DNA from 2 places in the Bradyrhizobium guangdongense genome. Region 2 is predicted to be linked to the other one. Evidence: predicted binding sites of a transcription regulator. Region 2 holds the regulator's gene; the other holds the start of a gene.
What was found. Region 2 encodes LexA, which represses DNA repair genes until DNA is damaged. Its sites were predicted from a motif close to TGTTCNNNNTGTGTTCNG; they were not measured.
Positions count from the first base shown of each region.

Region 1: a site for LexA is predicted at 11,478-11,495, ahead of X265_RS04435 (DNA recombination protein RmuC). Genes of this name have one in related genera too.

Region 1 is NZ_CP030051.1:929,557-945,341, reverse strand. It holds gene yihA (ribosome biogenesis GTP-binding protein YihA/YsxC) at 58-711, shown strand; gene X265_RS04500 (DUF423 domain-containing protein) at 711-1,070, shown strand; gene argB (acetylglutamate kinase) at 1,278-2,165, shown strand; gene X265_RS04490 (DUF1036 domain-containing protein) at 2,246-3,232, shown strand; gene X265_RS04485 (pyrimidine 5'-nucleotidase) at 3,247-3,936, shown strand; gene X265_RS04480 (LysR family transcriptional regulator) at 3,960-4,880, shown strand; gene X265_RS04475 (carboxymuconolactone decarboxylase family protein) at 4,986-5,351, shown strand; gene X265_RS04470 (DUF302 domain-containing protein) at 5,348-5,791, shown strand; gene dapD (2,3,4,5-tetrahydropyridine-2,6-dicarboxylate N-succinyltransferase) at 5,936-6,781, shown strand; gene X265_RS04460 (DUF805 domain-containing protein) at 7,039-7,632, shown strand; gene dapE (succinyl-diaminopimelate desuccinylase) at 7,629-8,795, shown strand; gene truA (tRNA pseudouridine(38-40) synthase TruA) at 8,954-9,691, opposite strand; gene fmt (methionyl-tRNA formyltransferase) at 9,691-10,614, opposite strand; gene def (peptide deformylase) at 10,831-11,355, opposite strand; gene X265_RS04435 (DNA recombination protein RmuC) at 11,528-12,727, shown strand; gene X265_RS04430 (AmpG family muropeptide MFS transporter) at 12,905-14,269, shown strand; gene X265_RS04425 (hypothetical protein) at 14,396-14,830, opposite strand; gene recR (recombination mediator RecR) at 14,918-15,520, opposite strand; gene X265_RS04415 (YbaB/EbfC family nucleoid-associated protein) at 15,522-15,785, opposite strand, start outside.
Region 2 is NZ_CP030051.1:4,301,247-4,317,031, forward strand. It holds gene X265_RS20585 (hypothetical protein) at 24-371, shown strand; gene X265_RS20590 (molybdopterin molybdotransferase MoeA) at 474-1,685, shown strand; gene lexA (transcriptional repressor LexA) at 1,862-2,563, shown strand; gene X265_RS20600 (hypothetical protein) at 2,733-2,927, shown strand; gene X265_RS20605 (hypothetical protein) at 3,137-3,571, shown strand; gene X265_RS20610 (ComEC/Rec2 family competence protein) at 3,582-5,861, opposite strand; gene X265_RS20615 (DUF2171 domain-containing protein) at 5,959-6,192, opposite strand; gene X265_RS20620 (nuclear transport factor 2 family protein) at 6,283-6,669, opposite strand; gene X265_RS20625 (glutamine--tRNA ligase/YqeY domain fusion protein) at 6,679-8,358, opposite strand; gene gltX (glutamate--tRNA ligase) at 8,513-9,940, shown strand; gene gltA (citrate synthase) at 10,086-11,390, shown strand; gene X265_RS20640 (hypothetical protein) at 11,491-12,195, shown strand; gene X265_RS20645 (ROK family transcriptional regulator) at 12,309-13,481, shown strand; gene X265_RS20650 (ABC transporter substrate-binding protein) at 13,542-14,828, shown strand; gene X265_RS20655 (carbohydrate ABC transporter permease) at 14,825-15,748, shown strand; gene X265_RS20660 (carbohydrate ABC transporter permease) at 15,741-15,785, shown strand, end outside.

The DNA of each region.
Region 1 (15,785 bases), 3.4 Mb from region 2:
CATTCCTGGATTGCTTCGCTTTGCTCGCAATGACGCAAGGAAACAGCGAGCCTTCGCATGACCGACGACAAAGATGCGAAGCTGATCGAGGCCGGGCGAAAGCTGTTCGCGCGCGACTGGCAGTTCATCTGGGCTTCGCCCTCGATCGAGACGCTGCCGCCGATGGCGGGGCCGGAGATTGCGTTTGCCGGCCGCTCCAATGTCGGGAAGTCGAGCCTGATCAACGCGCTGACCGGGCGTAATGCGCTGGCGCGCACCTCGCATACCCCGGGGCGCACCCAGGAGCTGATCTTCTTCGAGGTCCCCGGCAAGACCGACCTTCGCCTCGTCGACATGCCCGGCTATGGCTATGCCAAGGCGCCCAAGAGCCAGGTCGCGTCCTGGACCGAGCTGATCCATACATTCCTGCTGGGCCGCGCCTCGCTCGCGCGCGTCTACGTGTTGATCGATGCGCGCCATGGCCTCAAGGATGTCGACCTCGAGGTGCTGAAGACGCTCGACCGCTCCGCCGTCAGCTATCAGATCGTGCTGACCAAGGCCGACCAGGTGAAGGCCTCCGAGTTGCAATCACGCATCGCCGAGACCGAAGCCGCGCTCGCCACGCATCCGGCTGCGTTCCCGAACGTCATCGCGACCTCGTCGCGCTCGTCGAGCGGGATGGCCGAGCTGCGCGCCGCCATGGCCAAGCTGCTGGAAGAGCGAAGCTCGTGATGGCGCGCCTGCTGATTGCGCTCGCCGGCCTGATGGGCGCCGCCGGCGTCGCGCTGGCCGCCGCCTCCGCTCACGGCACCGACGCCAGCCGGCTTGCCTCCGCAAGCGCCATGCTGCTGTTTCATGCAACTGCCATATTGGCGGTGGCGGCCTTGCTCGCGCGCGGCCTTCTGCACGGCGGAATTGGCCTGATCGCCGCGTTCGGCTTCGTGATCGGCGCGGCGCTGTTCGCGGGCGATCTCACCTTGCGGCAATATGCCGGGCATTCGCTGTTTCCGTTCGCGGCGCCGACAGGGGGGACGGCGATGATTGCGAGCTGGCTGGCGGTGACGCTGGCGGCGGTGGTGGCGGCGAAGTAGGTCTCATGTCCCGGACGCGGCGCAGCGCTTCAGCGGTGCGCCGCTGAGCCGGGGCCCATGCCGCTTCTGGGTCCCGGCTCAGCGGCGCGGCACTACGCGCCGCACCGCGTCCGGGACATGAGAGCAGCATGCCAGCCACGCTTTGCGCCTCGCCCGCCAATCGGATAGAAGGCGAACCCGCGTTAGTCCCGCCAGCGAGACCGTGACATGACCGACATCTCCCCGCTCGACCAGGCCCGCATCCTGTCCGAAGCGCTGCCGCACATGCAGCAGTACGACGAAGAAACCATCGTCATCAAATATGGCGGCCATGCCATGGGCGACGAGGAGACCGCGAAGAATTTTGCCCGCGACATCGTGCTGCTCGAGCAGACTGCGATCAATCCGGTCGTGGTGCATGGCGGCGGGCCGCAGATCGCGACCATGCTCAAGCGCCTCGGCATTCAATCGGAGTTCGCAGCGGGCTTGCGCATCACCGATGCCGCGACCATCGAGGTCGTCGAGATGGTGCTGGCCGGCTCGGTCAACAAGCAGATCGTCGGCTACATCAACGATGCCGGCGGCAAGGCCGTCGGCCTCTGCGGCAAGGACGGCAACATGGTGAAGGCGTCGAAGACGACCCGCACCATGGTCGATCCGGATTCGCACATCGAGAAGGTGGTCGATCTCGGCTTCGTCGGCGACCCCGAAAAGGTCGACCTCACCCTGCTCAACCAGCTGATCGGCTACGAGCTGATCCCGGTGCTGGCGCCGCTTGCCACGTCGCATGACGGCCAGACGCTGAACGTCAACGGCGACACCTTTGCCGGCGCGATCGCGGGCGCGCTGAAGGCCAAGCGCCTGCTGCTGCTCACCGACGTGCCCGGTGTGCTCGACAAGTCGAAGAAGCTGATCCCCGAAATGTCGGTCAAGGACGCACGCAAGCTGATTGCCGACGGCACCATTTCCGGGGGCATGATCCCGAAGGTCGAGACCTGCATCTACGCGCTTGAGCAGGGCGTCGAGGGCGTCGTCATCATCGACGGCAAGATGCAACACGCAGTGCTGCTCGAGCTCTTCACCAACCAGGGCACGGGAACGCTGATCCACAAGTGACCGACAAGACGACAGGAGCGACGGGGATCGCCGGGCCGAAGGCGCGGTACCCCAGCCGCTCGCCCCTCACGCGTCTGCTGATGACGCTGCCGGCCGCCGCCGTCTCGTTCGTCTTTTCCTCCGCGCCGGCCTTGGCCGATCTGAAGATCTGCAACCGCATGTCCTATGTCGTCGAGGCCGCGATCGGCATCGACGACAAGGCGGCGACGGCGACGCGGGGCTGGTTCAGGATCGATCCTGCGACCTGTCGCGTGGTGGTGCAGGGCACGCTCACCGCCGACCGCATCCTGCTCAATGCCCGCGCGCTCGGCGTCTATGGCGCCTCACCGATTCCGCAGAACGGCCGCGACATGCTGTGCGTGGCCCAGGACAATTTCGTCATCGCGGCCGCGCGGCAGTGCCGTAGCGGTCAGACGCAGGCACCGTTCACACAAGTGACGCCGACGCAGGCCGACGACGGCAATCTCGTCGCCTATCTCGCCGAGGACTCCGAATATGACGACGAGCAGGCGCGGCTTGCCGGTATCCAGCGGCTGCTGGTGATCGCCGGCTATGACGTCGGCGCGATCGACGGCGTCGACGGACCGAAGACGCAAGGAGCACTCGCCGCATTCCTGAAGAGCCGCGGGCTGTCCTCGGACGTGGTCGGCTCGCCGAACTTCTTCAAGACCATGGTCGATGCGGCGCAGACGCCGTCCACCAGCGGTCTCACCTGGTGCAACGACACGCCTCACAAGGTGATGGCGGCCATCGCGACCGACGACGGCAAGTCCGTGACCAGCCGGGGCTGGTACCGCATCGATCCCAAGACATGCCTGCACCCTGACATTGCCGGCCAGCCCAAGCAGATCTTCAGCTTCGCGGAAGCCGTCGATGCCGACAACCGCGCCATCAAGCTGAAGGACAGACCGCTGAACTGGGGCGGCGACAAGCAGCTCTGCACCCGCGACACCAAGTTCGAGACCACCGAGCAGGCCGATTGCGGCGCGCGCGGATTTGCCGCGACCGGTTTTGGGCCCGTGGATATGAGCAGCGGCGGCAAGACGCTGCGCTTTGCGTTGCCCTGATTGAGAGCGTTCCGATGAAATCCCCCCGCACGTTCGCTCACGTCGACACCTGGGTGTTCGATCTCGACAACACGCTGTATCCGCATCACGTCAATCTGTGGCAGCAGGTCGACGCCAGAATCGGCGAGTTCGTGTGCAATTGGCTGAACGTTGGCCCTGCAGAAGCGCGCAACATCCAGAAGGATTATTACCGGCGCTTCGGCACCACCATGCGCGGCATGATGACCCTGCATGGCGTTCGCGCCGACGATTATCTCGCTTACGTCCACAAGATCGACCATTCGCCGCTGGAGCCGAACCCGGCCCTCGGCGAAGCCATCGCAAAGCTGCCCGGACGCAAGCTGATCCTGACCAACGGCTCGGTCGACCATGTCGATGCGGTGCTGGCGCGGCTTGGTCTCGCCAGCCATTTCGACGGCGTGTTCGACATCATCGCCGCCGAATTCGAGCCCAAGCCGGCGGCGCAGACCTACCGGAAATTCCTCGCCGATCATGCGGTCGACCCGACGCGCGCGGCGATGTTCGAGGACCTCGCCCGCAACCTGACCGTTCCGCACGAGCTCGGCATGACCACCGTGCTGGTGGTGCCTGACGGCACCAAGGACGTGGTGCGTGAGGACTGGGAACTGGAGGGCCGCGATGCGGCCCATGTCGATCACGTCACGGACAATCTGGCAGGATTCCTGCGATCGCTCACCGACTGAGTGCAACCACGCGAGGAGCAAAGGTGTCCCGCAAGCCGCCAGAGTTACCTGCCACGGGCCTGTCCGACATCGAGTGGGACGATCTGCGCTATTTCCTGAACCTTGCCCGCGAGAAGAGCCTATCCGGCACCGCACGAAAACTCGGCACGACGCAGCCAACCATGAGTCGCCGGCTTGAGCTGTTCGAAAAGAAACTCGGCGCGGTGCTGTTTCAACGCAAGCCATCCGGCCTTGAGCTTACCGACACCGGACGGCAAATACTCGACCATGCAGCAAGGATGGAAGAGGCTGCGCTTGCCGCGCAGCGAATCGCGACCGGCAGCAGCGCCGGAATCACGGGCACCGTCCGCCTCACATCGGCCGAGTGGATCGGCGCGCGAGTTCTCTCGCCGCTGCTCGCGGAATTCTGCACCATGCATCCCGGAATGAGTGTCGAGTTCGTCACGGATGCCGAAGCGCTGAGCCTGACCCGGCGCGAGGTCGACATCGCGGTGCGCTTCGTTCGCTTTCAGCAGGAAGGATTGGTGCAACGGAAGATCGGCAGTCTTCCGTTCGGACTCTATGCCTCCCCTGGCTATCTCGAGGCGCGCGGCTTCCCGGATTTCAAGCAAGGCGGTGCCGACGTGGCCCTCATCGCCATGAATGCGGCACTCGCCGAAACGGTCGCCGAGACAAAATGGCTGCGCCAGCATTTTCCGAATGCCCACATTGCCTTCCGCAGCAACAGCCGCGACGGCCAGGCGGCGGCCGCAGCGAACGGCGCCGGCCTTGCATGCCTGCCGCAATGTCTCGCCCGGGCGTATCCGGCCCTGCGCGCCATCGCGACAGCTACACCAATTCCCAGCCGTGACGTGTGGCTTGGATTTCACCGCGATACGCGCGCAATCCCGCGGGTACGCAGCGTCGTGGACTTCCTGGCCGAACGGATGCCTCACCTCAGCTGATGACCTCCTGCCGACGTATGGTGGCCATACGGCCGCAGCCGATGGGCGTCACCACGATCGCCGACTATCTGTTCTCCGACGCCACTATGATCGAGGAGATCCGAGATGTTGGACTGGAAACACTATCAAGGCGAGCTGCTTGCGCGTATCGGTGACATCGGCAAGTTGAGCCCCGACACAGTCAAGGGCTATCGTGCCCTCAGCGCTGCCGGCGCACAGACCGGTCAGCTCGACAACAAGACTCGCGAGCTGATCGCACTCGCAGCCGCCGTAACCGCGCGCTGCGACGGCTGTATCGCCGTGCATGCCGACGCCGCAGCGAAGTACGGCGCCAGCCGCGAGGAGCTGGCGGAAGCATTGGGCGTCGCGATTGCGATCGGGGCCGGAGCTGCGCTGGTTTATTCGGCCCGGACGCTCGACGCATTCGAGGCCAACAGGACAGCGAAGCAGAACGAAGGGGCTGTCCAATGACGGAGCCTCGACTTCAGGCTGTCGGCTTTTCCGAGCCGGGCGGCATGGCCGCTTCGTTCCAGCACGTGCGCGTCGGCACGCTGCCGGTCGAGGAGGTCGTGGCACGCCTCAAGGAAAAGATCATTGCAGCCGACCTCTGGGTGCTGCACGAGATCGATCCGCAGATGCTGCTGCATCGCGGCGGCTATGATATCGGCCCGGTACGGCAAATCCTCTTCTTCCACCCGCGCCTGATGTCTCGCCTGCTGGCAGCCGATTCGGCAGCGCTGCTTGAGGCGCCTCTGAAGTTCGCGGTTATCGGCTTCCCTGAGGGACGAACCGAGCTGCGCTGGCTCGATCCCGCCCGGGCCTTCGCGCGATACGGCTCGCCCGCGCTGACGGCGCTCGGCGAGGAATTGGCCGGCAATTTCGAGGCCATTGTCGGCGGCCTGGGCTTCTGAAGACCCGCTGAAGCGGCCATGTTCCGGGTGCATCGACAGGTCCCCGGAACATAGCGGGTCGCGTTCTTGACTCTCTCGGCCCAAATCCCGAAAAAGCCCCCTCGATTTCCCCTAAGACAACTCCGGTTTCGAGGAAGCCCTCCGATGTCCCTGTCCGCCCTGGAATCCACCATCAACAGCGCCTTCGACGCGCGCGAGACCATCTCGACCTCGACCAAGGGCGAGGTGTGCGACGCCGTGAACCAGTCGCTGGAGATTCTGGACCGGGGCGAGGCGCGCGTCGCCGAGCGCGGCACCGACGGCAAGTGGAAGGTCAATCAGTGGCTGAAGAAGGCCGTGCTGCTGTCCTTCCGCCTCAATGACATGGACGTCATTCCCGGCGGCCCGGGCCAGGCGAACTGGTGGGACAAGGTGCCCTCGAAGTTCGAAGGCTGGGGGCCCAACCGTTTTCGCGACGCCGGTTTCCGCGCGGTGCCGGGCGCGGTGGTGCGCCGCTCGGCCTTCATCGCCAAGAACGTCGTGCTGATGCCGTCCTTCGTCAATCTCGGTGCTTACGTCGATGAGAGCACCATGGTGGACACCTGGGCCACCGTCGGCTCCTGCGCGCAGATCGGCAAGCGCGTGCACATCTCCGGCGGCGCCGGCATCGGCGGCGTGCTCGAGCCGCTGCAGGCCGAGCCCGTGATCATCGAAGACGATTGCTTCATCGGCGCGCGCTCGGAGGTCGCCGAAGGCGTGATCGTACGCAAGGGCGCGGTGCTGGCGATGGGTGTGTTCCTGGGCGCCTCGACCAAGATCGTCGACCGCGAGACCGGCGAAGTCTTCATGGGTGAAGTGCCTGAATATTCGGTTGTCGTGCCCGGCGCGCTGCCCGGCAAGCCGATGAAGAACGGCCAGATCGGCCCGAGCACCGCCTGCGCCGTGATCGTCAAGCGCGTCGACGAGCGCACGCGCTCGAAGACCAGCATCAACGAGCTGCTGCGGGACTGAGCCTCCCTCCACCCCCTCTCCCCGTTCTTACGGGGAGAGGGTTGGGGTGAGGGGCCTCTCTCAACGAATGAGATGGCCACGAGACCTGTACCCCCTCACCCGGATTGCTCAGGCGCGCAGTCGCGCGCCAAAGCAATCCGACCTCTCCCCGCAAGCGGGGCGAGGTAAAGCAAGCCCGCGCGGCCTTCTTCATCGAACCCTCTCTGCCTCCATCGCGACCAATTCCTGGGTGCTTTCTCTCGCCCGGAGCCTTTCGCATGGACTGGACCTGGTATCTCTTCCGCTTCGAGGGCCGCATCAACCGGGCCAAATATTGGCTGGCCGGGCTCATCATCGTCTGCTGGATGATCTTCCTGGCGGCCATCGTGGCGGCGCTCGGTGCCCGCTCGTTCGGTTTCGCGGTCGACGACATCTTCAAGGCCGTCGATCCCGACAACTATCGCACGCTGTCGCGCACCGACCTCCCGTTGGTCGTGGCCAAGGTGATCGGCACGCCGCTGTTTGCGTGGGTGTTCGCCGCAACGTCCATCAAGCGGCTGCATGACCGCGACAAGAGCGCCTGGTGGGTGCTGCCCTTTTTCGTCCTTCCCGGACTGATCAACCAGTTCGTGGACCGGATCGGCAACGGCTATATCGGTTTCGCGCTGGCCCTGATCTCATTCGTGCTCGCGACCTGGGGCGGGATCGAACTGCTGTTCTTCCGCGGCTCGAGGAAGACCAACCGCTTCGGCGCCGATCCGCTCTACGTCTCGCCCGCGGGCAAGCCGGGTTGGGATCAGCAACGCGAGCTCGAAATGTCCACGCAGAAGGCTGGCCCGCCGCCGCAATGGCGTGTTAAGCCGGAAGCATGACCGATGCTCTCTCCATTGCCCGCGACCTCATCCGCTGCCCCTCGGTAACCCCTCAAGACGCCGGCGCGCTCGGCGTGCTTGAAAAAGCCTTGATCGCAGCCGGCTTCACCTGTCACCGCGTGACCTTCAGCGAGGAAGGCACCGCCGACGTCGACAATCTCTATGCGCGGATCGGCACCGATGGACCGCACATCACCTTCGCCGGCCATACCGACGTGGTGCCGCCGGGCGACGAGAGCGCCTGGAGCGTCGGCGCGTTCTCCGGCGAGGTGAAGGACGGCTTCCTGCACGGCCGCGGCGCTGTGGACATGAAGGGCGGCATTGCCTGCTCCGTCGCCGCGGTGTTGGAGCATCTTGCGGCGAACGGCGGCAAACCGCGCGCGGATGGTAAAGGCTCGATCTCGTTCCTGATCACCGGCGACGAGGAAGACGTCTCCATCAACGGCACCATCAAGCTCTTGAAATGGGCCGCCGAGCGCGGCGAAAAATTCGATCATTGCGTGCTGGGCGAGCCCTCCAATGTCGAGTCGCTCGGCGACACCATCAAGGTCGGCCGGCGCGGCTCGCAATCGGGCACGCTTTACGTCGACGGTGTGCAGGGCCATGTCGCCTATCCGCACCGCGCGGCCAATCCGGTGCCAGATATTTCGCGGCTCATCGTGGCGATCTCGGACGAGCCCCTCGACCATGGCAGCGCGCAGTTTCAGGCTTCCAATCTCGAATTCGTCTCGGTCGACGTCGGCAACAAGGCCTTCAACGTCATCCCCGGCGAGGCCCGCGCCAGGTTCAACATCCGTTACAACGACAACCACACACAAGCGTCCTTGCGCGAGCTGGTCGAGACCCGCCTCGCCAAAGCCTGCGGCAACCGCATCAAGGCCCGCATCGTCTGGGAGCCGTCGAACTCCAACGTGTTCGTCACCAAGCCCGGCCCGTTCACCGATCTCGCGGTGTCGGCGATCGAGGAGGTGACAGGCCGCAAGCCGGAGCTGTCGACCTCCGGCGGCACCTCGGACGCCCGCTTCATCTCGAGCTACTGCCCGGTGATCGAGTTCGGCCTGGTCGGCCAGACCATGCACCAGGTCGATGAGCGCGTGCCGGTGACGGATCTGGAGAAGCTGACCAAGGTCTATCGCGGGATTCTGACGCGGTATTTTGGGTGAGGCGCTGCTGCCGCATCGACCACCACCGTCATCGCCCGGCTTGACCAGGCGATCCAGTACTCCGAGACGGCAGTGATAGAACCGAGAGGGCGCGGGGTACTGGATGCCCCGCCTTCGCGGGGCATGACACCGAGAAGGCTGCGCCAGCTTGCGCCTCTCTAGTAATCCACCTTCATCAAATACAGCCCCTCTGGCGGAGCGACGATGCCGCAGGCTGAGCGGTTACGCGCGGCGAGTGCTGCGGAGAGGTCGTCTGCGGTCCAGCGGCCTTCGCCGACCCAGACCAGCGAGCCCACCATCGAGCGCACCTGGCTGTGCAGGAACGAGCGCGCCGACGTGACGATGATGATCTCGCGGCCGTCGCGCATCACGTCGAGCTGGTCGAGCGTCTTCTCCGGAGATTTGGCCTGGCACTCGGTGTCGCGGAAGGTGGTGAAGTCGTGCTTGCCGAGCAGGCGCTGCGCTGCTGCATGCATCGCATCGGCATCGAGCTTGCGCGGCACGCGCCAGGCGTGGCCGACGTCGAGCGCGAGATTGGCGCGGGTGTTGACGACGCGATAGCGATAGTGCCGCTTCACCGCCGAGAAACGCGCTTCGAAGCTGTCGGGCACGATCTCCGCCTCGAGCACCGCGATCGGATGCGGGCGCAGATGCGCGTTCAAGCCATCACGAAAGCGCCCCGGCGGAAACTGCTTCTCGACATCGACGTGCGCGACCTGGCCGCGCGCATGCACGCCGGCATCGGTGCGACCGGCGCCGTGCACCCGCAGATCGGCGCCGGTCATCGCCTTCACGGCCGCTTCCAGTGCACCCTGCACCGAGGGCAGCGTGTCCTGCACCTGCCAGCCGAAGAACGGCGCGCCGTCATATTCGATGGTGAGCTTGTAGCGCGGCATCAGGAAAGCCGCATCGGCGGCTTCACAGGGACGCCACGCAGGAAGTCGGTGGCCTGCATCCGCGCCTTGCCTTCGCGCTGCAGCTCGAGAACGCGGATGGCGCCCTCCCCGCAGGCGATCGTGAGCTGATCGTCCAGCACCGTGCCCGGATCGCCCGAGCCTTTGGCCAACTCGCAGCGCAGGATTTTTACCCGAGCGTTCTCAAGCTCGGCCCAGGCGCCGGGGAACGGCGACAAGCCGTGGATGTGGCGCAGCACCGCGTGCGCGGGCTTGCTCCAGTCGATCCGCGCTTCGGCCTTGTCGATCTTGGCCGCATAGGTGACGCCGTCCTCGCTCTGCTTCTTCAGCTGGAGCCCGCCGCGGTCGAGCGCGGCCATCGCGCGCACCATCAGATCGGCGCCGAGGCGGGAGAGGCGATCATGCAGATCGAGCGCGGTCATGTTGTCCGAGATGGCAAGGCGCTCGGCCATGGCGACGTCGCCGGTATCGAGGCCGATATCCATCTTCATCACCATGACGCCGCTCTCGGCATCGCCCGCCATGATGGCGCGGTTGATCGGCGCGGCGCCGCGCCAGCGCGGCAAGAGCGAGGCATGCAGATTGTAGCAGCCGAGTTTGGGCGCATCGAGGATCGCCTGCGGCAGGATCATGCCGTAGGCGACGACGACGGCCGCATCGGCGTCGAACCCACGAAACTCTTCCAGCGCTTCCTCCGTCTTCAGCGTCTTCGGCGTCAGCACAGGCACGCCGAGCTTTCGCGCGGCCTCCTCGACCGGGGTCGGCTGCATCTGCAGCCCGCGCCGGCCGCCCGGCTTCGGTGCACGGGTGTACACGGCCACGATCTCGTGGCCGTGCGCGACCAGTTCGAGCAGCGTCGGCACCGAGAAATCGGGCGTGCCCATGAAGATCAGGCGGAGGGGCATCAACAGAACTCGCTGCGTTCCCTCCCCCTTGTGGGGGAGGGTGGGGGAGAGGGGTGCCACACGACGCGCTCTCTCGCCGTGAGCGCGGGCGCTTTGTTGTTGGCACTCCGAGAATCGAGAGCACCATTTGCTGGTCTACCCCTCTCCCCCACCCTCCCCCACAAGGGGGAGGGAGCGCAGGGGAGCGTGGGACAACACCAGTCGGTTACAATTGACTCACTCAGCGCGCTTGGCGGCTTTCTCGAACTTCTTGATCACGCGGTCGCGCTTGAGCTTTGACAGATAGTCGACGAACAACACGCCGTTGAGATGGTCGATCTCGTGCTGGATGCAGGTGGCGTAAAGGCCTTCGGCGTCCTCCTCGTGCACCTTGCCGTCGAGGTCGGTGAAGCGCACGCGCACCTTCGCCGGCCGCTCGACCTCCTCGTAATATTCAGGGATCGACAGGCAGCCTTCCTCGTAGGTGGAGAGCTCCTCGGACGAGGCGAGGATCTCCGGATTGATGAAGACGCGCGGCTCCGGCTTGGTCTCACCGTCCTGGTTGGGCTTGGCGAGGTCCATGGTGATCAGCCGCAGCGGCTGCGCGATCTGGATCGCCGCCAGGCCAATGCCGGGCGCGTCGTACATGGTCTCGAACATGTCGTCGGCAAGCTTGCGGATCTCCGAGGTGACCTTCTCGATCGGCTTGGAGACCAGACGCAGCTGCTTGTCGGGCAGGATGATGATTTCTCTGAGGGCCATGGCGGGCGATTTAAGCCGCGCGCGACAAGCGGTCAATGCGGCCGGGAACACGTTAACGCTCCGCTAACCATAAAACTTCAGCTTTCGTTAACCATAAAAACGAGGGGACCGTTAACCGAGCCCGTTCCCTCTTCGTTCGCCCTTGGCCGCCGAATCGGCTAGAAGGGCAGCCATGAACGATATCATTTTCATGCTGGGCGACTGGCCGGTGCGCACGATCGATGCGCTGATCGGCTTCGGCGCGCTCGTCCTCATCCTGTTGGTGGTGATTGCCGTCGTGATCGCGCGATCCGGGCGCCGCGGCGCGGAACTCGCGATGGCGAGTGCGATCCGGGCCGACGAGCTGGAGGAGCGGCTCGCCCAGGTCCTGCACGCCCAGAGCGAAGCCTCGGGCAGGGTCGATGCCATGACCCAGGCCCTGGCCGGCCGGCAGGCGGAGATGGCGCGGGCGGTCAACGAGCGGCTGGATTCGGTGACCCATCGGGTCGGCCAGTCCATGGAACATTCGACCCGCAACACCATGGAGAGCCTGCGCGCGCTGCATGAGCGGCTCGGAATTATCGACAGCGCACACAAGAACCTCACCGACCTCACTACGCAGGTGACGACCTTGCGCGACGTGCTCGCCAACAAGCAGTCGCGCGGCGCCTTCGGCCAGGCCCGGATGGAGGCGATCGTCCAGGACGGTCTTCCCAAAGGGTCCTACGAATTCCAGTTCACGCTTTCGACCGGAAAGCGGCCGGACTGCGTCGTATTCCTGCCCGACCAGCGCCCGCTCTGCATCGACGCGAAATTCCCGCTGGAAGCGATGACCGCGCTGCACGACGCCCGCACCGACGAGGAGAAGCGCCTTGCCACGCAACGGCTGCGCGGCGACGTGATGAAGCATGTCAGCGACATCGCCGAAAAATACCTCGTCACCGGTGAAACCCAGGAGATGGCGCTCATGTTCGTGCCGTCGGAATCGGTCTACGCCGAGATCCATGACGGTTTCGACGACGTAATCCAGAAAGCCTATCGCGCCCGCGTGGTGCTGGTTTCGCCTTCGCTGCTGATGCTCGCGATCCAGGTGATGCAGCAGATCATGAAGGATGCACGCATGCGCGACGCCGCCGACCTGATCCAGACCGAGGTGATCAAGCTCGGCGATGATCTGGGCCGCCTGCGCGACCGCGTGCTGAAATTGCAGAAGCATTTCGCCGACGCGAACGAGGATGTCCGACAGATCCTGATCTCGGCCGACAAGATCGAGAAGCGCGCGGGGCGGATCGAGGAGCTGGATTTCAGCAAGACCGACACACCGGCGGAGGGCCCGCGGCTGGTGGCGGGAGCGGGCGAGCTGTTTCCAAGGAAGCTCCAGGCGGGGGAGTGAGCCGCTCACCTCTCCCCGCTTGCGGGGAGAGGTCGGATCGCTCTTGCGATCCGGGTGAGGGGTACAGGTCCGTCGTCGCCTCCCGTGTGGAGAGATGCCCCTCACCCCAACCCTCTCCCCGTAAGAACGGGGAGAGGGAGATGAGGCAGCGCCCCCAGAATCTGCTAACACCTTCCTATGACTGCACCCGACGCGACTTCGCCCGCCGGCACCGATGCCCCCGCAACGTCCTGGCGCGACAGCCTGGCCGTTTATCTGCAACCGCGAGTGCTGATCGTGCTGTTCCTCGGATTCTCCTCGGGGCTGCCGCTGGCGCTGTCGGGATCGACGCTCTTGGTGTGGATGCGCGAGGCCGGTGTCGATCTCAAGACCATCGGGCTGTTCGCGCTGGTCGGCACGCCCTACACGCTGAAATTCCTGTGGGCGCCGCTGGTGGATGCGCTGCATGTGCCGCTGTTCACCCGCGCCTTCGGGCGGCGGCGCGGCTGGCTGCTGTTCTCGCAGATACTGCTGATCGTCGCGATCCTGCTGCTGGCGATGACCAATCCCGCCAGTTCGCCATTCTACGTTGCACTCGGCGCGCTGCTGGTGGCGACGACGTCGTCGACCCAGGACATCGTGGTCGATGCCTTCCGCGTCGAGAGCCTGCCGGAGAGCGAGCAGGCGGCCGGCATGGCGTCTTACGTCGCGGCGTATCGCATCGGCATGCTGGTCTCGACTGCGGGTGCGCTGTTCATCGTCTCGGGCTTCGAGAGCAGCGGCATTCCACGTCCGTCAGCCTGGATGTGGGGCTATGTGGTGATGGCGGCGATGGTGCTGATCGGAACGGTCACGGCGCTGGTCGCGACCGAGCCTGAGCAATCCGTGCAGGCGGAAGCGGCGACGCACGACGAGACCGCGTTCACGCGCGTGCTGCACGCGGCAATCGGCGCCTTCTCGGAATTCCTGTCGCGCAAGGATGCGCTCGCCGCGCTCGCTTTCGTGGTGCTGTTCAAGTTCACCGACGCGTTCTCCGGCACCATGACGGCGCCATTCGTGATCGACCTCGGCTTCACCCGCAACGATTACGCGGCGATCGTGAAGGGCGTCGGTCTCGCCGCCACCCTGATCGGTGGTTTTGCCGGCGGCTTCGTCGCGCGGCGCTATTCGCTGGCGACCTCGCTCTGGCTGGGCGGCGTGGTGCAGGCGCTGGCCAACCTCACCTTCTCCTGGCTCGCGGTGGTCGGCACCAATCAATGGGCGCTGGCGCTCGCGATCTGCGCCGAGAACTTCACCAGCGCAGTCGGCACCGTGATCTTCGTCGCCTATCTCTCCGCCCTGTGTCAGAACCCGCTGCACACCGCGACGCAATATGCGCTGCTCACCGCACTTGCGGCGGTGGGACGGACCTATCTCTCGTCGGGCGCCGGCTTCGTCGCCAGCGCAACCGGCTGGCCATTGTTCTTCGTGATCTGCGTGCTGGTGGCGATCCCGAGCCTGGTGCTGCTGGCCTGGCTGCAGAAGCGCGGGCACTTCGAGGCGCTGGGGCCAGTGAGGGTGTGACGCGGCGCTCTCCCTTGTCATTGCGAGCGAAGCGAAGCAATCCAGAAATGCATCCGCGGAAAGACTCTGGATTGCTTCGTCGCAAGGGCTCCTCGCAATGACAGGGAGAGAGCGGTTCGCTCCCTACTACTTCTTCACCAAGCTCCACTTCGTCACCACGGCCTCGCTCATCTGGCCGGGATCGCTGGCGCAGGTGATCTCGTCCACCTTGACCGAGATCTCCTTGCCCACGAACGATTTCAGCTGCGAGGCCTGCGCGTCGCTGGAGGTGACGAGCTGGAACGTCTCGGGCCCGGTCTCGAGATCGCACAGCCCGTTCGGCGCCGGCAGGCGGCGCGGCTCGGAGGTGATCTGGTACATCGCTATCCGCTTGCCGGCGTTCTTGACGTCGCGAATCTTCATGGCGTTCAGCTCGCCCGAGAGCACCTCGCCGGCGCTGATCGGCTTGCCGGGCTTCGGGGGCGGCGGCGCCTCGTCCTCCTGCTGCGCGGCGATCGCCGGGGTCACCAGCAGCAGCATCGTCGCGACCAAAGCAAAGCGTGTGGCGAAAAGTTTCGTCATGTCGTCCGTTCCGTAAGTCTGGATGGAGATTCTCGTTTTGACGCGTTTTCTTCACGCGAACCGGGATCCACTTCGCTCGAAAACGCTCTAGAACAGGGTCCGCTGCCGCATCGCTGCCGATAGGGTGCCCTCATCGAGATAATCAAGCTCGCCACCGACAGGTACACCGTGCGCGAGCCGGGTTATTTTGACGTTGGCGTCCTGAAGAAGGTCGGTGATGTAATGCGCGGTGGTTTGGCCGTCGACGGTCGCATTCAGCGCCAGGATGATCTCGTGCACCTCGGCTGCATGCGCACGCGCGACCAGCGCGTCGATGGTCAGGTCCTGCGGACCGACGCCGTCGAGCGGCGACAGCGTCGCTCCCAGCACGTGGTAGCGCCCTTGCGTCGCATTGGCTCGCTCCAGCGCCCAGAGATCGGCAACGTCGGCGACGACGACGATGATCGCCGGGTCGCGCTTCGGATCCGTGCAGACCGTGCAGGGATTTTGCGTGTCGATGTTGCCGCAGGTCTTGCAGACCTGGACCTTGTCGAGCGCGACCTGCAAGGCGGAGGACAGCGGCATCATCAGCGCTTCGCGCTTCTTGATCAGATGCAGCGCCGCGCGCCGCGCGGAGCGCGGACCCAGGCCCGGCAGCCGTGCGAGAAGCTGAACCAGCCGCTCGATCTCAGGACCTGCAACCGCGCCCATGTTACTGGCCGAACAGCCCCGGCGGCAGGCCGAGCCCGCCGGTGAGCGACTGCATCTTCTCCTGCATCGCGGTCTCGGCCTTGCGGCGGGCATCACCGAGCGCCGTGACGAGCAGATCTTCCAGAACCTCGCGCTCTTCGGCCTTCATCAGCGAGGGATCGATCTTGATGCCCTTGACGTCCATCTTCGCGGTCATGCGCACGGAGACCAGGCCGCCGCCCGAGATGCCTTCGACCTCCACATTGGCGAGAGATTCCTGCATCTC
Region 2 (15,785 bases):
CATTGCAACTCGTGGAGGTTGGAATGCGCGCCGGCGTGCTTTCGAAGGACGCCGTATTGGACCTCGTGGGGGCGATCTACGACGCTGCGGTCGAACAGGGGCGCTGGTCGAGCGTGATGGAGCGCATCGATGACGCCGTAGGCGGTCGCGTGCTGTTTGGCATCTACGCCCCGGCAACGGTCTTTCGAGCCTGCTGTCGCCGCGCATCGATCCCGCCCGCGTGCACGATCTGCTTGGCTGGGCGCCGCGCAATCCTTTGTTGCCGCTCAGCGTCGGCAGGACGCCGGGCGCGCAGTCATCTGTCGAAGATTTTTGACAAGACCGGCGTCAGCCGGCAGGCCGAGCTGGTGCGGCTGTTGATGCAGAAGTAGCTCACGTCAGCGCCCGCTTACCATTTTGCCTCGCGGCGCGCTCTCGGCTAGAACGCTTGCCGCAACGTGATCATTGCCTCGCCCAAGCAGGAGCTTTCACCCGTGGCCCTCATGCCGGTTTCCGACGCGCTCGCCGCGGTGCTTGCCGGCGTGGAGCCGCTGCCGGAAGAAATGATTGCCCTCGATGAGGCCTTCCATCGCGTGCTTGCGCGCGATGTCGCGGCGCGGCGCACGCAACCGCCGCAAGCGATGTCAGCGATGGATGGCTATGCCGTCCGCGCGGCAGACGCGGCAAGGGTGGACGCGCAGCTCACCGTCATTGGAGAGGTCGCGGCCGGACGGCCCTTCGCAGGAGCTGTCGGCGCTGGTGAAGCGGTACGAATCTTCACCGGCGGAGTCGTTCCCGATGGCGCGGACGCCGTCGTGATCCAGGAGGACACGGTCACAGACGGCAAGCGCGTCACGATCAAAGAGGCCGCGATTAGCGGCCGGCACATCCGCCCCGCAGGCATCGACTTTCACGAAGGCGACGTGCTGCTCCGTCAGGGGACCCGATTGACCGATCGCGGGCTCGCGCTCGCAGCGGGCATGAACCACCCGCAGCTTCCCGTTCGTCGTCGTCCGAAGGTCGCGATCCTCGCCACCGGCGACGAGCTGGTGATGCCGGGCACCACCCCCGGTCATGGCCAGATCGTCTATTCCAACGGCTATGCCCTGCACGCGCTCGCCCGTAGCGAGGGCGCCGACACCATCGACTTTGGCGTCGCCGCCGACACGCTCGAAGCCACCACCGCGGGCATCCGCCGCGCGCGCCAGTCCGGCGCCGACATCCTGATCACGACCGGCGGCGCCTCGGTCGGCGACCACGATCTGGTGCAGCAGGCGCTTCGGGACGAAGGCACCTCGATGGCGTTCTGGAAGATCGCGATGCGGCCGGGAAAGCCGATGATGCACGGGCGTCTCGGGGCCATGCGCGTGATCGGCCTGCCCGGCAATCCCGTGTCATCCTACGTGTGCGGTTTCCTGTTCATGGTGCCGCTGATTCGCGCGCTCTCAGGCCATTCGGTGGTTCATCACTGCCGCGAGCGCGCGGTGCTCGGGCGCGATGTCCGCGCCAACGACCAGCGCGAGGATTACCTCCGCGCGCGTCTCGAAGTGCGTGACGATGGCACGCTCATCGCCGTTCCCGTCAATCACCAGGACTCCTCGCTGCTTGCGAATCTCGCTGCGGCACAGGCACTTCTCGTGCGCCCGCCGTTCGCCCCCAAGGCCGAAGCGGGAGCGCCTTGCGAGGTGCTGCGACTGCCTGTTTGAACACAGCGTTCGCAACCGTTCCGCGAACTTTGTCGCGTTCACGGTAAATTAAGCAGTTGCGGAACATGTATCGAACATATAGTGTCCGTTCATGATTTGTTTCGAGCATGTAACGGCTTATCGCTGACTTCAGCGTCTCGGAATCGAACGACATCGTCAGGGGGATTTTGGTCGAGATGTTAACGCGCAAACAATACGAGCTCCTGCGGTTCATCAGCGAGCGGCTGAAGGAAAGCGGCGTGCCGCCCTCCTTCGACGAGATGAAGGACGCGCTCGATCTGCGTTCGAAGTCGGGCATCCACCGCCTGATCACCGCGCTCGAGGAGCGTGGCTTCATCCGCCGCCTGCCGAACCGCGCCCGCGCGATCGAAGTGATCAAGCTGCCCGAGCTCCAGGCCGCCGCCGGTAACCGCCGCGGCTTCACCCCGAGCGTGATCGAGGGCAATCTCGGCAAGGTGCGCACGACATCGAGCCCGCCCGCCGACGAGGGCGAACGCCCCGTCGCAGTGCCGGTGATGGGCCGCATCGCGGCTGGTACGCCGATCGAGGCGCTGCAGACCCGCAGCCACACCATCAGCGTCCCGCCGGACATGCTCGGCGCAGGCGAGCACTACGCACTCGAAGTGCGCGGCGATTCGATGGTCGATGCCGGCATTCTCGACGGCGACATGGCGCTGATCCAACGCAACGAGAGTTGCGACACCGGCGATATCGTGGTCGCGCTGATCGACGACGAGGAAGCCACCCTGAAACGTTTCCGCCGCCGCGGCGCCTCCATTGCGCTCGAGCCGGCGAATGCCGCCTATGAAGTCCGCATCCTGCCGCCCAACCGGGTGAAGATCCAGGGCAAGCTGATCGGGCTGTACCGGAAGTACTAAGCGCTCTCGCGCGAGCAAACGATGGAGCGGACGATTGTCCGCTCCGGCTGGATAGTCTTTCTGGTTTTGCACAGATTATCCGGCCATCTCTCCAGCGCTAAATCCCCGGCAGGCTGCAACGAAGCGAAGCCTTCATTGCTTCAAAGGCCTCGAGACCGAGGAGACCACCATGCGCAAGATCATCCTGAGCACCGTCACGACGGCCCTGATCGCCGCGTCAGCGCCGAACGCCTTCGCCGCGCAACCGCAGCATCACGTCCGCAAGGCGCAGCAAGCGACAAGCCAGCAATCCCGCAATGCCCTCAACTCCGTCCAGCAGTCGGCCTGGCCATATTCGGGCTGGTCGGCACCGGCCGGACATTGATGCTCCGGATATTGATGCAGAAGGTCTGCCGAATGCGCCGGAGCAGGCTTTGTTCCTAGGCGTTCGGGAAAGATATTGTGATTATGGCCAGCGGACCCAAGCCGCAGATTTGCCTACAACCAAGCAGAGCCTCGCAGACTTACACTCTGATAGAGGCCTGTGCCTCCAGGACAGAGGCGCGGGTTGCTATCCTGATAGAGGAGCACCCGATGTGTGACTATAGCCTGCATGCCGTCGCGACGCGTCCCGCAGAAGTCGGCGAGACGATCGTCACGACAACGTTCCGCGGCACCTCGACACGCGGCTTCGCCTCCGAAGCCGACATGTCCGTCGCGGTCTGCCTGCTGCCGGGAACGGAGCTCGCCTTCGCCGATAACGTCCGCTACGACAACAGGTGGATCTGGACGCGCACCGTCAACTCGCGCGTCGGCAAGTTCGGCAAGATCGATCCGCACGTTCCCGATCGTCATCACGATGCGATCGAATTCCCCGATGGCAAATATGTCTTGGTGACCCAGCTCGTCGAAGGCCAGCGCGCCACCGTGCTGCAACTGCCCGTGACCCAGCCGCTCGGCGAGCGCGAGCACAAGCCGCAGATCATCGCCGACAGTCGTCCGACACCGCCGCGTCTGCCGATCGGCTGAAAGACCGGTTTTAGTCCTCGGCCTGGAAGTCGGCCTCCGACGGAGTTGCGTCCCGAGCGCGTGGCGCCGCCGACCGTGGCATGAGGGTCAGTTCGAAATCTCCTTCGCCGGCTGCCGCCGGCGACCAGGGGCGGTTTGCGCCCCTCGCCCTTACCGACTGGACCGCAAACCCGTCGCCGCGCTGCGTCAGCGCCAGCGCGCCTTGTCGCGCAAGACGCGGCCGATCGACCACCATCGCGGCGCAATCCGGCGGCGCCGGCCTTGATGTCACCACCAGCGCGGCCCGACTGCAATCATCGGCCGGCGCATCGCTGCGCAGCGCCAGCGCGATCATGCGACCATCGGCGAGTGGCGCCACGCAACCGGACTCGTCGCACGACACCCCGTCACCGAGCGCGGCACTGCCGGCATCGCGCGGGTCAGCGTCGGCCGCGAGCCACTCCTTGAGCAGGAAAGCGTCCTTGTTCGTCCTGATCAGATGCAACTCCCCGTCCCTGCCCCGCACCGCGACGTTCTGGCCGTTACCGGCAATGAGAATGTCGGGCTGCCGAACCGACAGGGCCCAGATCGTTGCCGCCACGAGCACGAGCGCACCCGACCAGCGCAGCGGCGTGCGCAGCAGGCCCATCAGGACGAGGCCGAGGCTCGCTGCAATCAGCGGCGCAGTACCGAAGGCGGCAACATGGCCGACCGCGCCTGGCAATGCCGCCACCCAGCGCGTGACCACAATCATCCAGTCGATGCCAATCCCCATCAGCCACCAGAACACACCGTCCAGTCCGAACGGTGCGGCGAGCAATCCCAGGAGCCCGGCCGGCATCACCAGCGCGGAGACCACTGGCATCGCAGCGAGATTGGCGAGCACGCCGTAGGGCGTGACGCGATGGAAGTGGAACGCGGCGTAAGGTGTGGTCGCGAGCCCCGCGATCATCGAGGCCATGAACAGCATCGCGATCTCGCGGCCGCCCCACAGCGCGATCCGCGCGGTCGTCGAATGATCGGGAGATGCGAACAGGTTCGGCATGCCGATCTGCACCAGCGCCACGAGCCCGAGCGTCGCGGCGAACGACATCTGGAAGCTCGGATGCACCAGCGCTTCCGGTGCGGCCGCGAGCACGATCAGCGCAGCCACGGCCAGCGTGCGGAACGTGATGGCGCGGCGATCCACCATCACCGCGATCAGCACCACCGCGGTCATGAAGAACGATCTCTGGGTTGCGACCTCCGCGCCCGAGAGCAGCAGATAGAATGCGGATGCGGCCAGCGCGGCTGCGGCCGACCATTTCTTGATGGGAAAACCGGCCGCAAGGCCCGGGATCAGCGCCAGCAGCGCACGAACGGTGAAGAACACGACACCGGCGACGACGGCCATGTGGTAACCGGAAATCGAGAGGACGTGGCCCAGCCCGGAGATGAACATCGCGTCGTTGACGGGCGTGGTGATCGCATCGCGGCGACCGGTCAGGAGCGCGGTCGCGATCGCCCTGTTGTCGCCATCGAGCGTGGCGCGGATGCGTGCGTCGATCGAATCGCGCAGGCCCTGCATGAAAGCGGAATAACGCAAGCCCCAGCCGCCGGCATCGGGAGGAGCGGACACCGTGATTGCGCCCATCGCAAAGCCGGACGCGCCGATGCCCTGGAAGAACATGTCGCGCGAAAAGTCGTAGCTGCCGGGCCGCAGCGGCGCGAGCGGCGGCATCAGCCGCGCCTTCAACTGCACGAAGCTGCCGACATCGGGCGCCGTCCCCTTGCGCACGGAGAGGCGGACGCGATCGAGCGTCACGTCGCTGCGCTGGGCCTTTATCGCGGTGACGCGCAGCACGAAGCGGTCGGTGCGTTCGCGGATGTCGCGGGTCTCGACGAAGCCCGACAGCGACACCGAATAGAGCGGCTTTGCGAGCACGGTGTGGGCGATGCGTGCTGTCTTCCAGGTCGCCATGGCAAAGCCGGCCGCGACGGCTGCGATCAGAATCGTGGGTGCAAACAGCCGGCTCCGCCGCAACAGGATCGCACCAAGCGTCAGCGCCAGAGCCGTGGTCGCGGCGACCCACAGCACCGGTTCGTGATCGGCGGCAAAGTAGAGCGCGATACCGCAGCCGAAAGCGATGGGCACCCACGGGAACAGCCGCCCGGCGCCGGCTTCCGCCTTAGCCCATTCCCGCAGCGTCCCGAAGATTGCGGGCCAGGCGCCAAAGCCCGCCGGCACGAAGCCGCCGGCCGATGCGATCCGGCCTGCCGGCCAGGTCCCGGCCAGACCCTGAGAGCGTACGGACCGGCCCTGCTCCGCCATTCCCCGGCAACCCTGCGATATGAGATGGGCCCAGAGACTACCGGAACGTGCAGGCCGCCGAATAGCGGTACGGATCAGGAACGAAGGCGCTGGGTTTCTACTTTTCCTCTTCCATCGTCACGGCCACCTCGGCGTTGGCCGACAACCGAACCTTGTTGCCCTCGATCCCGGCGACGAGGCCCTTGTCGATGAAATGGTGATGCCCCTTGTGGCTGCCCTCGCCGCTATCCTTCCTGGTCAGCTTGATGCGGTTGCCCTCGACGCGATCGACGGTGCCGACGTGAACGCCGTCGGCGCCGATGACGTCCATATGCTCTGCGATGTTTTGCATGGGTGGTGTCCTTGTTGGGATCCACGCCCAACGCAGCGGAGGCAGGTTCGTTCGCTCACGGGAATGACGATACCGTGTGCCGCCCCCGCGTCAGATCAGCGGTTCCTTCGCCGAGGCGTGGTGATTGACGATCTTCCAGTCGCCATCCTCGCGCATGATGACCCAGCTCATCTTGACGACGAGATCGGAACGCTCGCTGGCGAAGCCGAACGTGATGGTTGCGCCCATGTTGATGAGGTCCGGCCCGGCATGCGCCGCCTCCACCTCGGAGAACGCCGCGCTCGGCTTGCGCCAGCGCGGCAGGCCGTTGAAATAGTCTGCGACGCCGTCCCTTCCCCGATAGAGTCTTGGATTGGAGCCGAAGAAGAATGCGTTCTTCGCATAAAGCGACGACAGTGCCGCCGCATCGAGCGTCGCGAAGCCGGCGCACCATTTCGCGATGATCGCGGAAACGATGGCGTCAGCCTCACTGCTCATGCTCGCCTCTCAACCCTTGGCGACTTCCTTGGCGAACGTATCGCGCAAGCCGATGGTGCGCGAGAACACCGGTCTGGCGGGCGTCGAGTCCTTGTCGCGCACGAAGTAGCCCTGGCGCTCGAACTGCATCGGCTCGGTCGAATTGCTCTCGGCCACCGAGGCCTCGATCCGCGCGTCGGAGAGGATCTCCAGCGAGTTCGGATTGAGGTCGGCCGTGAAATTCGAGGCGTCCGGGCTCGGATTGGCGAACAGCTGGTTGTAGACGCGGATCTCGGCGGGCACGGAGGTTGCTGCCGGCAGCCAATGCATGGTCGCCTTGACCTTGCGGCCGTCAGGCGCGTTGCCGCCCTTGGTCGCGGGATCGTAGGTGCACCGTAGCTCCACCACCTCGCCCTTGTCGTTCTTGATCACGCCGGTGCATTTGACGAAATAGGCGTAGCGCAGCCGCACCTCGTTGCCCGGCGACAGGCGGAAGAACTTCTTGGGCGGGTTCTCCATGAAGTCGTCCTGCTCGATATAGAGCTCGCGGCCGAAATTGATCTTGCGCGTGCCGGCGCTGGGATCGTCGGGATGATTGATCGCTTCGAGCTCCTCGCTCTGCCCTTCCGGATAGTTCTCGATCACGACCTTGAGCGGCTTCAAGACCGCCATGCGGCGCTGCGCCGTGCGGTTCAGCTCCTCGCGGATGCAGAACTCCAGCATGCCGACATCGACCACGCTGTTCGCTTTGGCAACGCCGATGCGCTTGACGAATTCGCGCAAGGCCGCCGGCGGCACGCCGCGGCGGCGCATGCCCGCGATGGTCGGCATGCGCGGATCGTCCCAGCCCGCGACATGGCCGTCGCGAACGAGCTGGGTCAGCACGCGCTTGGACAGCAGCGTGTAAGTCAAATTGAGCCGCGCCATCTCGTACTGATGCGGCGTGGACGGCACCGGCAGCTTCTCGATGAACCAGTCGTAGAGCGGCCGGTGATCCTCGAACTCCAGCGTGCAAATCGAATGGGTGATGCCCTCGATCGCGTCCGACTGGCCGTGGGCGTAATCGTAGCTGGGATAGATGCTCCACTTGGTGCCGGTGCGCGGATGGTGCGCATGCAGGATGCGATAGAGCACCGGATCACGCAGATTGATGTTGCCCGCGGACATGTCGATCTTGGCCCGCAGCACGCGCGCGCCGTTCGGGAATTCGCCGGCCTTCATGCGCCGGAACAGGTCGAGATTCTCATCCACGCTGCGGTCGCGGAACGGCGAGTTCTTGCCGGGCTCGGTCAGCGTGCCGCGCGAGGCGCGGATCTCCTCCTGAGACTGGTCGTCGACATAAGCCAGCCCGTCGCGGATCAGCTTCTCGGCCCATTCATAAAGGCGATCGAAATAATCCGAGGCGTAGAACAGGTTCTTGCCCCAATCGTAACCGAGCCAGTGCACGTCGGCCTGGATGGAATCGATATATTCCTGCTCTTCCTTGACCGGGTTGGTGTCGTCGAAGCGCAGATGGCAGCGGCCGGGAAATTCCTGGGCGATGCCGAAATTGAGCGCGATCGACTTGGCATGGCCGATATGCAGGTAGCCGTTCGGCTCCGGCGGGAACCGGGTCACGATCTCCTTGTATTTGCCCTGATCGAGATCGGCCTGGATGATGTCACGAATGAAATCGCGCCCACCCTCAGTCGCCACCGGTTCTGTGCTCATCCTAAAATCCTGTAGGGAAATCAGCGGTCCTTCTGCCAAATTCGCGTGGCTCCGCCAAGGGCCAAGCAAGGCCTCAAGCCGTCCGCCGCCGGGCTTTAGTTATGTCCCGTACCTGCTATACACCACCGCTTCCAATGCATAGGCCCTGCCAAGAATGACCGATTCCGTCGTCACGCGCTTTGCGCCCTCTCCGACCGGCTTCCTCCATATCGGGGGCGCCCGCACGGCGCTGTTCAACTGGCTCTATGCGAAGAAGCACGGCGGCAAGATGCTGCTGCGGATCGAGGACACCGACCGTGAGCGCTCCACCGAGGCCGCGATCGGCGCCATCCTCGACGGGCTGAAGTGGCTGGAGCTCGGCTGGGACGGCGAGGTCATCTACCAGTTCAGCCGCGCCGCCCGCCACCGGGAGGTGGCCGAGCAGCTGCTCGCCGACGGCAAGGCCTATCGCTGCTACGCCACCGCCGAGGAGCTCGCCGCCATGCGCGAGAAGGCGCGCGCGGAAGGCCGCACCCGCCTCTATGACGGGATGTGGCGCGACCGCGATCCGGCGACGGCTCCGTCCGACGTCAAGCCCACCATCCGCCTACGCGCACCGCAGACCGGCGAGACCGTGATCGAGGACCAGGTCCAGGGTCGCGTCGTCTGGCAGAACGAGAACCTTGACGATCTCGTGCTGTTGCGTGGCGACGGCAATCCGACCTACATGCTCGCGGTGGTCGTCGACGACCACGACATGGGCGTCACCCACGTGATCCGCGGCGACGACCATCTGATCAACGCCGCGCGCCAGAAGCAGATCTATGATGCCATGGGCTGGGCGTTGCCGAGCATGTCGCACATCCCCCTGATCCACGGACCTGACGGCTCCAAGCTCTCCAAGCGGCACGGCGCGCTCGGCGTCGATGCCTACCGTGCCATGGGATACCTCCCGGCTGCGCTGCGCAACTACCTGGTCCGGCTCGGCTGGAGCCATGGCGACCAGGAGATCTTCTCGACCGAGGAGATGATCGCCGCGTTCGATCTCGCCAGCGTCGGCCGCGCTGCTGCCCGGTTCGATTTCGCCAAGCTGGAAAACCTCAACGGCCACTACATCCGCCACGCCGACGATCAATCGCTCGTGAACATGTTCGAGGACGTGCTGGATCATGTCGTGCCCGCCCGCGACGAGATTAAGGCCAAGTTAAACGACAGGACGCGGGCCCAGCTCCTCAAGGCCATGCCGGCCCTGAAAGAGCGGGCCAAGACGCTGCTCGAGCTGATCGACGGCGCCTATTTCATCTTCGCCGACCGTCCGCTGCAGCTCGACGCCAAGGCGGCGGCGCTGCTGACGCCTGAGAACCGCAAGCTGATCAGCCAGCTGCATTCCGCGCTGGAGAACGTCGAGACCTGGAGTGGCGCCTCGACGGAGGCCGCGCTCCGCACCTTTGCCGAGGAAAACAGTCTTAAGCTCGGCGCAGTTGCCCAGCCTTTGCGCGCGGCGCTGACCGGGCGCACGACGTCGCCCGGTATATTTGAGGTTTTGGACGTGCTGGGACGCCAGGAAAGCCTTGCCCGGCTTAAGGACCAGGCTACGACGTAAGTAGGCTATGCAAGCGGCCATCTTGCAGCGCACACAGCAATAATATACCCATCTTGCCGCACATTCTGGAACATCCGGCCTGCCCCATAATCTCCCTTGGGGGACTCCGGCTCCGGCCCGTTTCACCATACATCGGGGACCTCTGATGGACGCAAAAGAAAGCCCAAAGACCGCGACGCTGACGGTTGGAAACAAGAACTACGATCTCCCGATCCTCAGCGGCAGCGTCGGGCCCGATGTCGTCGATATCGGCAAGCTCTACGGCCAGTCCGGCCTGTTCACCTACGATCCCGGCTTCACTTCGACGGCGAGCTGCCAGTCCAAGATCACCTACATCGATGGTGACGCGGGCGTGCTGGAATACCGCGGCTATCCGATCGAACAGCTCGCCGAGCACGGCGACTTCCTGGAGACCTGCTATCTGCTGCTCTACGGGAATTTGCCGACCGCGACCCAGAAGAAGGATTTCGACTATCGCGTGACCCATCACACGATGGTGCACGAACAGATGGCCCGGTTCTTCCAAGGCTTCCGCCGCGACGCCCATCCGATGGCGATCATGGTGGCCGCCGTCGGCGCGCTCGCCGCGTTCTATCACGACTCCACCGACATCAACGATCCCAAGCAGCGCATGATCGCCTCCATGCGCATGATCGCGAAGATCCCGACGCTGGCGGCGATGGCCTACAAGTACACGGTCGGCCAGCCCTTCGTGTATCCGAAGAACTCGCTCGGCTTTGCCGAGAACTTCCTCAACATGTGCTTCGCGGTGCCTTGCGAGGACTACCAGGTCAGCCCGGTGCTGGCCGACGCGCTGGAGAAGATCTTCATCCTGCACGCCGACCACGAGCAGAACGCCTCGACCTCGACGGTACGCATCGCCGGCTCCTCGGGCGCCAACCCGTTCGCGTGCATCGCGGCCGGCATCGCCTGCCTCTGGGGCCCGGCGCATGGCGGCGCCAACGAAGCCGCGCTGAACATGCTCTATCAGATCGGCACGGTCGACAAGATCCCCGAGTTCATCGCCAAGGTGAAGGACAAGAACTCCGAAGTTCGCCTGATGGGCTTCGGTCACCGCGTCTACAAGAACTACGATCCGCGCGCCAAGATCATGCAGAAGATGTGTCACGCCGTGCTCAAGGAGATGGGCCATGGCGACGATCCGATGCTGAAGGTGGCGCTGGAGCTCGAGAAGATCGCGCTCAGCGACCAGTACTTCATCGACCGCAAGCTCTACCCGAACGTCGACTTCTATTCGGGCATCACGCTGAAGGCGATGGGCTTCCCGGTCTCGATGTTCACCGTGCTGTTCGCGGTCGCCCGCACCGTCGGCTGGATCAGCCAGTGGAGCGAGATGATCGAGGATCCGCAGCAGAAGATCGGCCGTCCGCGCCAGCTCTACACCGGCGTCGCCCGCCGCGACTACGTCGCGATCAACGATCGCAAGTAAGTCTTCAGCCGACACGGCTCTCGAGACGGCGCCATCTCACGATGGCGCCGTTTTCGTTTGGCAAGACCACAGGAAGATAAGCAAAGCACGGGGCGAGCGGATGCGCATCACCAACCCGGTCGATGGATGGTTAGAGGTCGTGGCCTGCTCGCCCTTCCCTGATGCCGGCGGCGAGATCGTTCTGTACCCCCGGTGCGAGATGGACGGGGTCATCACCGCCGAACGTCTCGCGGCGACAGCCGTACATTACAGCGGCTATGACGTGCCCAAGCCGAAATGGCCGCGCCACGGGATGATGCTCCCCGTGACCGTGGATCTCGCCGATCCCACGCGTTTCAGGATCGAATGGGATTTGGTGCCGACCGGGCCCGAAGCCGCCGACAAGCTTGCGGCGCAATTGCGCGGCGAGCCAGAGGCGGCCGCCGGCGGCCGTCGCCCGTTCCCTCGCGTCTGGCGCGAGACGGTGCATGCCGCAGCATCGCCGTCGCTGGTCAACGGCCTCACGCCACAGCAGACGGAGATCGCGCTGGCAGGCGGTGCCGCAGCCCTCGGCCTGCTCCCCACCATCGCAACGGTCTTGACCGCGTGTGAGGCTGGGCCGAGCAGTGCGCCCGGCGGGACGTGGGACATCACGGTCCGCGTGAGCGATCCCAACGGCGGACCAGGCTGGGAAGCGGTCACGCGCATATCATTCAGCAGCCCAGGCCGCCGCGAAAGCCGCACTGCTCCCGGACGCGAGTTGCCCGTCCTGGTCGACCCGGCCAATCGCAAGCGTATCCTCGTCGACGTCGCGCGCCTCTCCTGACCTTGCTGCCACGCACAACAACAAGTCGACGCATTACACCCGCAAGCGCTTGACAGGCGAAAGGCTCCGCGCGCAAATTCTTACACTAAGTAAGAATGACGACAGGGACGGAAATGTCGGAGCAGCCGAGAAGTCGGCGGCAGACGCGCGCTGCCATTTTGACTCACCTGCTTCAGTCGGGCGGCTCGTTCCGGCCGCCGCTGGCCAAGGCCGTGCGCCTGTCGGAAGCGAGCCTGTCGCGCATCCTGTTTGACCTGAAAGCCGAAGGCCTGATCGAGGAAATCAGGCGCCCTGCCCCTTATGTCGGCGGCCCGACCGGCCTCGTCTCGCTGGATGGGACCGTCGCGCTCGCGGGCCTCGAGCTCACCAGCCAGCACCTCAGCGTCGGCGTCGGCGGCCTTGCGGGCGAGCTGCATTACAGCGAGCGCGTGCCGTTGCCGAAAAGAATGACATCCGAGTCCGTTGGCCGGGTGTTTCGCGAAGCGCTGACATTGCTGCGCGAGTGGACGCGGCGGCGGCGCATCAGCCTCGCACAGATCGGCGTCACCATTCCGGGCCTCGGCCGGCTGAGTGTATCGGGCAACCCGATCATTCCCTGTGACGTCGAACGCATCGGCCAGATGTTCGGCGAATTGTGCACGGACGTCCCGGTCGCCTTCACCAATTCGGTGGTGGCGCACGCGACCTTTCATCGTTGTCGCACGCACAATTATCCATTCAGCGATGCGCATCTGTTCGTATTTGTCGGCCAGGGCGTCGCGGGGACGTGGATGGATGATCCGAACGAGGGCGATGCGCTCGAGCCGGTCGAGCTTGGCCACATGGTGTTCGAACCCGGCGGCCCGCGTTGCCGCTGCGGTCACCACGGCTGCGTCGAGGCCTATACGTCGCTGCCGGCCTTGGCCGCGCTTCTGGGGACCACCGAAGCCGAGCTGCTCCAGCTCGGCAGTGAATGGGTGACCACAATCCCGCTCACATCGCGCACGCGTCGGCAATTGCGCCAGCGGCTGTTCAGGCTTGGCCTTGCCATCGGCAACACGCTGAACGTGAAGCCCTGCCGCGGCGTCGTCGTCAGCGGCTGGCCATCCCTTCTCGCAGAAGACGATCGAAAGGCCATCATCGACGGGATCGATGCCTGTCTTCTGGGTGGCCGGACACTGGCGCGGGTGTCGCTCGCCTTCGTGCCGCCCTCGAATGGCAACGATCCGCAGGCCGCGCTCGCCTTCGCCGCGTTCTGCCTGACCAGAAGCGGCGGCATGCCGGCCGCATCGACGGAGGCCGCCTGAAATAATCCGAATGCTGCGCGGCTCTCGCGCCAGAACTTTCACACCCGGGAGGAACTTGCCATGCCGATCACGACAACAAGGCGCCGTCTGCTCGCTGGATCTGCTGCTGCGTTCGCGCTGCCGGCCTTCGTCCGCGCGCAAGGCGCGGTCAAGCCGCGCCTGACCGTGATCTCGCAATGGTCGGCGGGCAGCGATGGGGCGGCGATCACGGCGCTCGGCAAGAAGTTCGAGGAGAAGGGCGGCGTCTGGCAGCACTCGCCCGTCCCCGGCTTTACCACCGAGATGATGAACAAGCTGCGGGCGCAGATCATCGCGGGCGATCCGCCGGCCTGCTCGCAGCTCAAGGGCCCCGAGATCGCGGCCTGGTCGAAGATTGCCCCGACCGTCGATCTTGACGCCCTCGTCTCGGCGGCCGGTTACGAAAAGGTCGTCGCGCCGGACCTTGCGAAACTGCACAAGCCCGCGGGCAAGTGGATCGCGCTGCCGCTGCAGATCTACAGCACCAACATGCTGTTTCTCTCCAAACGCGCGATGGACAAGGCCAAGGCTGACAAGATCCCCGTCACCTGGGCCGACTTCAACGAGCTCGCCGAGAAGATGAAAGCGGGAGGCGTGCCATATCCGGTCGCCAACGGCGGAACGCGCCCCGATGACGGGCAGAAGTTCGAGGCTGCTTTGGCCGGCATCAGCCCCGCCGTCTACCGCGCGGCCATCATGAATCTCGACGAGAAGGCGCTGCAGGCTGCCGAGATCAAGGCTGCGTTCGCGCAGGTCCGCAAGATCGCCGATTGGATGGATCCCAATGTCGGCGCCCAGCACTTTTCGACCAACTTAAAGCGCTTCGTCGAGGCCGACATGGGCATGATGATCATGGGCGGCTGGGCGCAGGGCGTCTTGCGCAATGCCGGTTTCAAGTTCGAAGACTTCACCATCGTCCCGGGCCCCAGCGACAACGGCAAGCCGGTCTTTCTGCTGAATGCCGATGCCTTCATCTTCTGGCAGCGCAAGGAAGCGGACCTGCAAGCCGGGCAGACGTTGATGGCCCAGCTCGTCATGGATCCGGCGATCCAGACGATGTATTCCCAGATCACCGGGTCGATCCCCGTGCGCACCGACGTCGATCTCTCGGGCGAAGGCTGGTCGGACGGTCAACGGACGACCGCAGCAGCCCTGAAAGACGCGATCGCCAGCAACCAGGCCGTCCTCAGTCTTGCGCACAACATGGCGCAGGAAAACGGCATGGCGGCAGCCATGATCGATGTGATCACGGAGTTTGTGAAGAACAAGACCATCAAGCCGGAGCAAGCGGCCACCCGCCTCGCCGAGGCCGTCGAGAGCGCACGTTGAGCTTCGGCGTCTCGACAAGACCCGGACGGCCGGCGGCCAGTGACATGGTGCGCCGGCTGCCCGAAGTTCTGATGATCTGGGTGCCGCTGCTGCTTTCGGCAGCGCACCTGGTTGCGTTCTCGATCTGGACGATCTGGATTTCGTTCACACCCTCGACGCTTGTCCCCGTCACGGGCTGGGTGGGCTTGCGCAACTACAACGCCGTCCTGGCGTCGCGGAACTGGCAGATTGCGTTCGATAACCTGCTGCTATTCGGCGTCGCCTTCGTGCTGCTCAGCCTGATGACGGGCCTCCTGCTCGCGATCCTGCTCGATCAGCGCATTCGCGGCGAGAACGTACTGCGATCCATTTTCCTCTACCCTTTGGCGGTGTCCTTCGTGGTCACCGGCACGGTCTGGAGCTGGCTGCTCAATCCTGGCCTTGGAATCCAGAAGTTGGTCCACGATCTCGGCTGGACCACGTTCCGGTTCGACTGGCTGATCGACCGCGACATGGCCATCTGGACCATCGTCATCGCAGCGATCTGGCAATCCTCCGGCTTTGCCATGGCGCTCTTCCTCGCCGGCCTACGCTCCGTCGACGCCGACTTGGTCAAGGCCGCGCAGATCGACGGCGCCGGACCTCTCAGGATTTACCGGCGCGTGATCCTGCCGACGCTTTGGCCGATCACCATTACCGTCATCGTGATTCAGCTGCAGTTCGCGATTTCGACGTTTGACCTCGTCCGCGCGCTCACCAATGGCGGTCCCGGCATAGCGACCCAGCTGCCGGCCCTCGTTGTCTATGACCTGATGTTCCAGCGCAGCCTGCTCGGACGGGGCGCCGCGGCCGCAGTGCTCATGCTGCTGATCCTTCTCGCGGTGTTGCTGCCCTATGCGGCGTGGCGCTACATCCAGCGGCGGCGGACGAACCATGCGTGAGCGAACCTTCGCCCCGGGCCGACTTCTGATCTACGTC